2 regions of the Nocardioides sp. JCM 18999 genome follow, and region 1 is predicted to be linked to the other one. Evidence: predicted binding sites of a transcription regulator. Region 1 holds the regulator's gene; the other holds the start of a gene.
What was found. The regulator LexA, encoded in region 1, represses DNA repair genes until DNA is damaged. The targets are predictions, from matches to a motif close to TCGAACANNTGTTCGA.

Region 1 (4,672 bases):
GCTGCGCTTGGCGATCGTCAGCTGCATGAGCTCGACGGTCGTGAAGCGCTTCTCGCAGTTCACGCACGTCCGGCGGCGGCGGATCGAGCCGCCGTCGTCGGCGACGCGGGAGTCGAGCACCTTGGTGTCCGTGTGCCGGCAGTAAGGGCAGTGCATCGCGGTCTCGACTCCTTCCTCGGCTCGCTGTTCGTGTGGTCCGACCGCACCCGATCCGGCCCATCCTGTGGAGGAGCCGGTGGATAACTTGTGGACTAGATGTGGAGAACTACATCGTTGTAACTACTAGATGTAGTGGTAACCATAAACCCTCCGTGCCGTCGCACGTCAAGTGAATGCGGCCCTCGGATCGGCGTGTCGCGGGAGCTGACCAGGAATTGGGCAGAATGGCCCATGTGATGGCGGGAGGAAAGCGTGCAGGGGCACGCGAGAAGCGGTCGTTCCCACGTCGCGCACTGGTCCCCGTCGCGGGCAGCATCGTCGCCCTGGGCCTGTGGGGTTACCTGGTCTGGTCGGCGATCGAGGTCGGTTCGCGTGCCCGCGGCGGCGAGTCCGGATCGTGGTGGCTGACCCTCGCCCTGACCCTCGGCGCGATCGCCGCGCTCTTCGTCTGCCTCGCCTTCGCGACCGAGGCGGCCCGAGCGATCGGCTTGATCGCCCCGGCGACGCCCCGGGAGCAGCGGGCACCCCGAGCACCCCGAGCACCCCGGGTGCCGGCGAGCGAGCGCCCCAAGGGCGGCAAGCGCGCAGCGCGCTGACCCCTTCGAAGGCCTCGAGGGGCGTGGCAGCGGTCTTCCCTTCCGCGCCACGCCCCTCGCCTTGCTGATCCCGCCGGGTGGGGTCGAGTCACACGGCGGGACGTCTCTTTTCAGTTGTCGATCAGCGCGACGCCGGCACCCGCAGGGTCTGCCCGACCTGGAGAGATCCACCGGAGAGGTGGTTGAGCTCCTTGATCTGCTGGACCATGTCGCCGGTGTGCCCCTCGACGGCGACCGCCGCTGCGATCTCCCACAGGGTCTCCCCGGGCTCGACCGTGATGGTGGCGAGCGTCTCCGAACGCTCGGTGGCGGTGGAGTTGGCGGCCAGACCGAGACCCAGGCCGAGGGCCGTCACCAGGCCGACACCGAAGACGACGGCTCGCCCACGCCGGGTGAGGCGGACGGTCGAGCGCGGGGCGGTCCGGGTGGCGGGAGCCACGGGACGAAGGTCGATCGGCGACAAGGTGATGGTGGCCATGGGAATCTCCTGGGGAAGTGGAGTGGAACGTGATCTGCGGTGCTGCTGTCTGACTCAGTTCTAGAGATCGCCACCGACAAAACCTGTGCGGCGACCTCCGAGGCGGTTCCGGCGGCCCGATCGATCACACGTTCGATCGAACACGTGTACGAGACTAGATCAGGTGTTCGAACAGATTCAAGCGTGTCATCGAACATTTTTTCGAACAAATGCGGCTACAGTCGCTTCCATGAGCAAGAAGATCGCCGAGCTGCCCGACGGGCCGGCCGACGCCACGGGCCTGACCCCGCGTCAACAGCGCATCCTCGCCACCCTCAAGGACTCCATCGAGCAGCGCGGCTACCCGCCGAGCATGCGTGAGATCGGAGCGGCTGTCGGACTCACCTCCACCAGCTCCGTCGCCCACCAGCTGCGCGTGCTGGAGGAGAAGGGCTACCTCCGCCGCGACCCCCACCGGCCGCGGGCGCTGGAGGTCTTCCTCCCCGAGGTGATGGCGGCCCGCCGGTCCATCTCCGGCGCCGACGACAGCTCGATCGACCAGACGGGCATCGGCGACGCCGCTCCCCCGGCGCAGTACGTCCCGCTCGTCGGGCGGATCGCAGCCGGTGGCCCGATCCTGGCCGAGCAGCACACCGAGTCGGTGATGCCGCTGCCGCGCGAGATCGTCGGCGACGGCGAGCTCTACATGCTCGAGGTCCGCGGCGACTCGATGGTCGACGCCGCCATCTGCGACGGCGACTACGTCGTGGTCCGGTCGCAATCGGTGGCCAACAACGGTGAGATCGTCGCCGCGATGATCGACGGCGAGGCCACCGTGAAGACGTTCCAGCGCAAGGGCGGCCAGGTCTGGCTGATGCCGCACAATGACGCGTACGAGCCGATCGACGGCACCCACGCGACGATCCTCGGCAAGGTCACCGCCGTGCTGCGCAGCCTCTGACCCGTTCGGGCGGCGAAGCCGTCACCGACCGTTCACCTCCGGCCCCGTCACCCGACGGGGCCGGAGTCGTTTGAGCGTCGTGATGTCCTTCGCCCGGTGGAAGCGCACGGTCGGTCCGACCTGGCACTCCGACCTGACCGACTCCCGGATGCCGCGGGCCGCCCGCCGACGGCACCGATGGCTGCACGAGCATCTCGCCTACGACCGCTGGCGGCTGCGCCAGGGCGGCTCCGCCCGCGAGCGCCGGGGACTGCGGCGTCGGATCGACCGCCTGCACACCGAGCTGTCACGGATGCACCGCCGCTACGGTCCGATGACGAGGTCCGGCTCGGCGGCCACCATCCCGCCGCCGAACCCGAACGCCCCCGCCGCCACCCACCGGTTCTTCCAGCACGGCGTCGCCTCCGGAGATCCGCTTCCCGACCGGGTGGTGCTGTGGACCCGCCTGACCCCGACCGCCGACGCCGCCCCCGGCTCCGGGCGGGGCCCCGAGTCCGGGGTGCGGTGGCACGTGGCCACCGACCCGGCGTTCCGGCAGATCGTCCACGCCGGCACCTTCACCACCGGGGCCGGCCGCGACCACACCGTCAAGCTCGACGTCACCGGGCTGCGCCCGGACACGACGTACTACTACCGGTTCGTCTTCCAGGGACCGTGGCGGACGGCGCAGGCCTCCCCCGTGGCCCGCACCCGGACCGCCCCCGCCGTCGGAGCGACCCCGGCGAACCTGCGGTTCGGGGTGGTCAGCTGCGCCAACCTGCAGGCGGGCTGGTTCAGCGCCTACCGGCACCTGGCCGACCGGGACGACCTCGACGTCGTCGTGCACCTGGGTGACTACGTCTACGAGTACGGTCCCGGCGAGTACGGCTACGGACCCGACCAGACCGACGTCCGCACCCACCACCCGGCGCACGAGATGCTGAGCCTGGCCGACTACCGGCAGCGGCACGCCCAGTACAAGCAGGACCCGGACCTCGCCCTGCTCCACCGGAAGTACCCGTTCATCACCACGTGGGACGACCACGAGAGCGCCGACAACTCGTGGCGCACCGGCGCGGTCAACCACGACCCGGCCACCGAGGGCAGCTGGTCGGCGCGGACCGCGGCGGCGGTGCGCTCCTACGACGAGTGGATGCCGATCCGGATGCAGGGCACCGCGACGCTCGGGGACGGCCCGACGGTCTACCGACGGTTCCGGTTCGGCCAGCTCGCCGAGCTCACCATGCTGGACCTGCGCAGCTACCGGGACCAGCAGCCGTCGATCCTCGGGGCGGCCAGCAACGACCCCGACCGCACCCTCACCGGTGCCGCCCAGATGGGGTACCTCAAGGCGGGCCTGTCGCCCACCGCTCCCCAGTGGCGCGTGGTCGGCAACCCGGTCACGATCGCTCCGCTGCAGCTCGCCAGCCTGCCCGCGAACGTGCAGGACCTGCTCAACGGGCTCGGCGCCGGTGCCCAGCTGCCCAACCCCCAGGCGCTCAACACCGACCAGTGGGACGGCTACACCCACGACCGGACCGAGCTGTTCGACCACATCGTCGACCAGGGGGTGCGCGACGTGGTCTTCCTGACCGGGGACATCCACACCTCGTGGTGCAACGAGCTGCCCTATCCCCCGACCAACACCGACCTCTACCCGCTCCTGGGCGGTAGCGCCGGCGTCGAGTTCGTGGGTCCGTCGATCACGTCTAACAACATCAAGGACGTCGTACCGTCCCAGGCGGGTGCCCCGACGGGGATCGCCGCCGGCCAGGTGGCGGCCGCGGCCGTGCGGGCAGCCAATCCGCACATCAAGTACCTCGACCTGAACAACCACGGCTTCATGGTCGTCGACATCACCCCGGCCCGGGTCCAGACCGATTGGTGGTTCATCTCCGATCGCGCGGACAGGAACGCCGAGCTCTCCTGGGCCCAGTCCTGGGCCACCCGCACCGGCACCGGTCAGGTGCACCAGGTCAACGCACCACTCGCCGGAGGGCCGACCCCATGAGCCACCACCACACCGGTACGTCGTCCGCGACCGACCCCGCCGAGGGCTTCGCCCGCGGGTTGGTCGAGATCGAGACGGGCCGCCGGACCCTGCTCAAGGTCGGTGCGGCCGGGATCGGCGTCTCGGCCGTCGCCGGAGCCACCGGGTCCTCCCGGGCCGACGCCGCGGTCCGGAGCCCGAAGCGCTGCTACGTCCTCGTCCTAGACGGCACCCGGCCCGAGGAGCTCGACCTCGGGCTCACGCCGACGATCACCGGTCTCCGCGACGCAGGGATCCGCTACCCGCGGGCGCTGTCGGAACCGATCATGGAGACGATCCCCAACCACGTCATGATGATGACGGGAGTGCACCCTGACCAGAACGGGGTGCCGGCCAACAGCGTCTACGACGCGGCCCTCGGGGAGGTCCGTGACACTGACGACCGCGACCTGATCGCCGGGCTGGCGCGGAGTCGGTGCAGCACCGTGATCCGGCAGCTCAACCAGGCCGGGTACACGACCGGCACGGTG
Region 2 (4,672 bases), 1.7 Mb from region 1:
GCAACCGTCGCCCTTGGCGGCCAGGACCGCGACGAGTCCGGGCAGCGGGTGGAGGGCCTCGTAACGGAGCATCTCGTCAGCCCGCGCCTGCGGCCACAGCTTCACCCGCAGGTCCTCGACGGCAGGCGGCTCGTCGGGTCGGGCGGCGCACAGCGCGGTGAGCTGTTCACGGACCGCCTGCGCACGCCTTCCGCGCGGCATGCTGCTGATCGTCCGGGCGAGGTTGTCGAGGCCCACGGTCAGTCCGTCGTCGGTCTTCAGGGCGACGCCGTCCAGCACGGTCGAGCCACGGCCGAGGCAGGCAAGCACGCGTTGCGCCTCCTCGACCAGCCATCGGGTGTCGGAGGCGGAGAGTCCAGGTAGTCGTTCCTCGTCAGGTGTCATGCCTTCGATGGAAACAGGATTCTTCGAGCGCCGCTGGCGTCATCCACAGGCCTCGGTCAGCGGCCGCGGACCAGCTCTCAGGCCCACTCGAAGAGCGGACCCCAGCAGACCACGATCACGCCCGCCCAGGCGGCGTACACGGGGAGGTAGGCGGCCTGCCACGCCTCCAGCTCGGCGAAGGGTCGTTGGCGGCGGACGAACCCGATGCCGAGCCACGCCGACCCGACGAGGTTGATCAGCAGGACGAGGTTGAGCCCGAGCGCCGCCGAGCGGTTGGGGGTGAGACCGAGGTCGGTGATCCGCGCCACCATCGCCATCATCACGACCAGGTCGACCACGATCGCGGTCACCACGAGGACGACCTGCAGCCAGTCGGCGAGACCGACCGGGGTCTCGGGTGGCCGGGCGGAGACGGCGTACAGCCACAGGGCGAGGACCAGGACGAGGATCACCGTCATCAGAATGAGCAGGTCGCGGTCGACGCCGATCAGGTCGGCGCTGGTGGCGAACGCGATCAGAAGCGAGCCGAGCAGCAGGATCGTCAGCGGCGAGAAGACCCGCGCCAGAACGGGCGCGATGTTCTCGATCACGTTCTGCTTCGACTCCACCAGCCAGGCCGCGACCAGGACCGCTCCGGCGGCGCCGCACGGCAGCACCCACTCGAAGAGGAACGTCGTGACATCGATGCCCGCGGCATCGAACGTGCCGGCAGCCAGGGCGAGCAGCAGCCCACCTCCGGCGGCGATCAGGAAGTAGTAGACCGCCCACTCACCGGTGAACCGGATGAAGTCCATCCGGCGCCGCGCGGAGCGCCACTCACCCCCGACGTACGTCACGCCCATCAGGAGCCAGAGCAGGACCGGGGTGTGGATGATGACGAGGTCGAGGGTGTCGCTCTCGAACTCCGGGAACGGGTAGACGAGCAGGAGCACCAGGACCGCGACGTACCCCGTGGTGAGCACGGCCAGGGTGCGTCCCGCGAGGTCACGGCGCCAGACGAAGTACGCCGCCAGCCAGGGCAGCACCAGGGCCGAGGCTGTCCGCGCGATGACGCCCTCGTCCATCCACGCCAGCCCGGCGCGCAACGTCAGCGCCGCACCGATCCCGAGCAGGATCGCGACCCACAGGCTCCGGTCGGGCGCGCCACCGCGGGAGGGGTCGTCGGAGCTGAGGACGAGCTGCTTCCAGAGCCGCTCGGAGTGCTCGCGGGCGAACTCACGGGAGAGGTCGTCGACGCTGCCCATCCGCTTGACCGCGATCAGGAACGCCTCGTCGTCGGCCAGACCGGCGGCGACGAGGTCGTCGACCTGGCCGCGGAGGTGTTCCTCGAGCTCGGCGACGTCGTCGCTCGTGATGGTCGCGCGGCGCTGGACATAGCCGCGCCACTGCTCGATCTGCTGCTCGCTCATGCGATCACCGCCTGGGTGAGTGGCACGGATGGGACCGACTGCTGCCAGATCCGGTCGAGCGCCGAGCTCACGACCGCCCACTGACTCTGGCGTTCCTCGAGAGCCTGGCGCCCCGCGTCGGTGAGGGCGTAGTGCTTGCGCCGTCGTCCCTCCGCCGAGACCTGCCAGGAGGCCTGCACCTGGCCGAGGCGCTCGAGCCGGTGCAACAGCGGATAGAGCATCCCGTCGGTCCACTCCAGCTCGCCGGCGGAGAACTCCCGGATGCGCTTGAGGATCGCGTACCCGTAGGAGGAACCCTCCTCGGCGAGGATGCCGAGCACGAGTGGTGTGGCCGAGGCGGCCACCAGGTCCTTGTCGATCCGCATCACGTCTCCTATGCCTAGAACTGCAAGGTAACTCATGCCTAGCAGTTCTAGGTAACGAAACATTCTCCACCGCGCTCGAAGAATCCCTTGACCCGAACGTCAGTTCGAGGGACAATGGAGGCTCCAGGACGACGACCCCGGATGGCCGCAAGGCCGTACGTCGACGTGTCGCGATGCCTGGAGGTGCCTGATGAGCGTGGTCTCGTCCCCACCCCTGCACCCGAGTGTCGCCGCTGTGGCTCGCGCCCGCGAGGCGCTGTCAGAGGCCGGCGAACGCGATCCGATCTACCTCTCCCCCGCTGAGCACGGCGCACTGCTGCGCGAGCTGGTCGCGCTGAACTCGCAGGTGGCCGAGCTCCAAGCCCGCGTCACGATCGCCGCCGGCCCGGCCGGGGTGGATGACGACTCCGGTGCGCACGACGTCACCGCCTGGATCGCTGGCGGACTCGGCGTCGGGCACTCGCAAGCCCGAGCAGCGACCCGCTTCGCCGAACGTCTCGACCGGTCAGCGTCGGTGGCCGAAGCGATGCGCGAGGGCACCATCACCGTGCCGCAGGCCGACGTCGTCACCCGCGCCCTCGACGCGCTGCCGACCGACCTGGATCCCACCATCGTCCTGCAGGCCGAGCTGCAGCTGGTCGACCTCGCCTCCGCCCACGACGCGCGCGAGCTGCGGGTCCTCGGACGCCGGATCCTCGAGGTCGTCGCCCCTGAGATCGCCGAAGCCCTCGAGGCTCGTGCCCTTCAGGACGAAGAACGAACTGCCTGGGAGAAGACCCGACTCACCGCACGACGCCGCGGCGACGGGACCTCGTCGGCAACCGTCGTTGCGCCCGACCTGACCATCACCCGGCTGCTGAACTACCTGCACGCCTTCACCAACCCGCGGAAGCATCACGACGGGGCCGACGGGGCCGACGGGGCCGACCCGAACGACGACGACGTCTGGCGGAAGCTGTCTTACCCCCGCAAGCTCGGTCAGGCGTTCTGCCAGCTGATGGAACGGATCGACCCCAAGACGCTGCCCGACCACGGCTCCACCAGCACCGAGCTGATCGTCACGATGACGCTGGAGAGCCTCCGCACCGAGCTCGCGACCGCCACCGTCCTCGGCCCCGAAGGCGCGAGCCTGATCAGCGCTTCGGAGGCCCGAAGGCTCGCCTGCAACGCCGGGATCATCCCCGCCGTCCTCGGCTCCAAGGGCGAGGTCCTCGACCTCGGCCGCTCCGCCCGCCTCGGCAGCCGGGCACAGAAGCGAGCGCTGATGGTCGCCCACGCGACCTGCCAGGGCGAGCACTGCGACACCCCCGCCGCCTGGTGCGAGATGCACCACCTCAAACCCTGGGAATCAGGCGGCAAGACCGACCTCAAGGACATGGCCCTGGTCTGCAACCACGACCACCAGCGGCTCCACGACGCCCGATACACCCACGAGCTCCTCCCCCACGGGAAGATCCGGTTCACCCGAAGATGCTGACGGCTCCACGCTGGGACGGGTTGGATGAAGCCGTGGAACATGAGGAGTGGGACGTCGGCCGCAGGGTCCGCATCATGTGGGACGGCCCCGGCATGCCGCTGTGGGACGACGTGAATGGTCGAATGCCGGAAGAGATCGAGTTTTTGGCGGGGTTCCTCCTGCTGAGCCAGAACCTGATCGACGACCTGAGGTCGTGGGGCGAGGCCGAACCAGGGCTGGCCGGTTTCGACATCGAGGATTGGGACAGCCGTGCCCTCATTCTTCGAGACCGACTGCAGGGCGAGCTCGGGCCTGACTTCACCGTTGCCTACCACCCAATGACGTGGTCGAGCGAGTAGGAGGAGGGCGGGCCGGTGGCTTGTCGCTTACCGGTCAGTCGCGAACGGGCAACCACGCTTGCGCGCCCGTGTCCCAGGCGTCGAGCAGCTCCCAGCGCAGCGACAGCTCACTCCCCGGCACCTCGGCGGGAACGTCGAGGTGCATCACGAACCGCTGCTCGTCGCCGGGCGCGAGCTGACCGACGTCATCACAGGGAAGACGCCACTTCGCATCGACCAAGGGCTCCTCGTTGAGGTCCGGGTCAGCCGTCAGCTCCTGGAAGTAGCCAGGACACGGGGTGAGATCCATCGACCGGTCGCCGACGTTGCGCACCGTGACGACGTACTCAAGGACCTTCCCCGGCGTGATCGTGGCGGGCACGTCCAGCGTCGTCGCGACGCCCATCCAGCGAGCAGGCGGGTCGACGTAGCCCTCGGGATTGGTGGCCGGCGGCGGCACCCACTCCTCGTAGTCGGCCCTCACACTCCAAGGCACCGCGCCACTGGTGTCCACAACATCCACCACTGAGGGCGCCGGTGTCGCCGACTGCGCCTCAGGCTGGCCGCACCCACTGAGGAGGCTGAAGGCCGCGCCGAGGAGGATGGCTCCCACCCCCTGGCCCACGCTGAGTCTCATCCGCTACTCCTCGAGATGCACGAGCTCGCCTGGGGCTCCGATGACTGGGTCGGAGGCATTCTTGGCGAGAACCGGCCACGCTC

Region 2: a site for LexA is predicted at 2,251-2,266, ahead of ACZ5J1_RS05615 (HNH endonuclease signature motif containing protein). Genes of this name have one in related genera too.

The regions. Positions count from the first base shown of each region.
Region 1 is NZ_AP043887.1:2,850,867-2,855,538, forward strand. It holds gene nrdR (transcriptional regulator NrdR) at 1-156, opposite strand, end outside; gene ACZ5J1_RS14090 (hypothetical protein) at 396-755, shown strand; gene ACZ5J1_RS14095 (LysM peptidoglycan-binding domain-containing protein) at 877-1,233, opposite strand; gene lexA (transcriptional repressor LexA) at 1,463-2,173, shown strand; gene ACZ5J1_RS14105 (alkaline phosphatase D family protein) at 2,256-4,163, shown strand; gene ACZ5J1_RS14110 (alkaline phosphatase family protein) at 4,160-4,672, shown strand, end outside.
Region 2 is NZ_AP043887.1:1,170,478-1,175,149, reverse strand. It holds gene ACZ5J1_RS05630 (DUF1444 domain-containing protein) at 1-384, opposite strand, end outside; gene ACZ5J1_RS05625 (permease prefix domain 1-containing protein) at 462-1,793, opposite strand; gene ACZ5J1_RS05620 (PadR family transcriptional regulator) at 1,790-2,158, opposite strand; gene ACZ5J1_RS05615 (HNH endonuclease signature motif containing protein) at 2,394-3,635, shown strand; gene ACZ5J1_RS05610 (hypothetical protein) at 3,668-3,973, shown strand; gene ACZ5J1_RS05605 (hypothetical protein) at 4,008-4,589, opposite strand.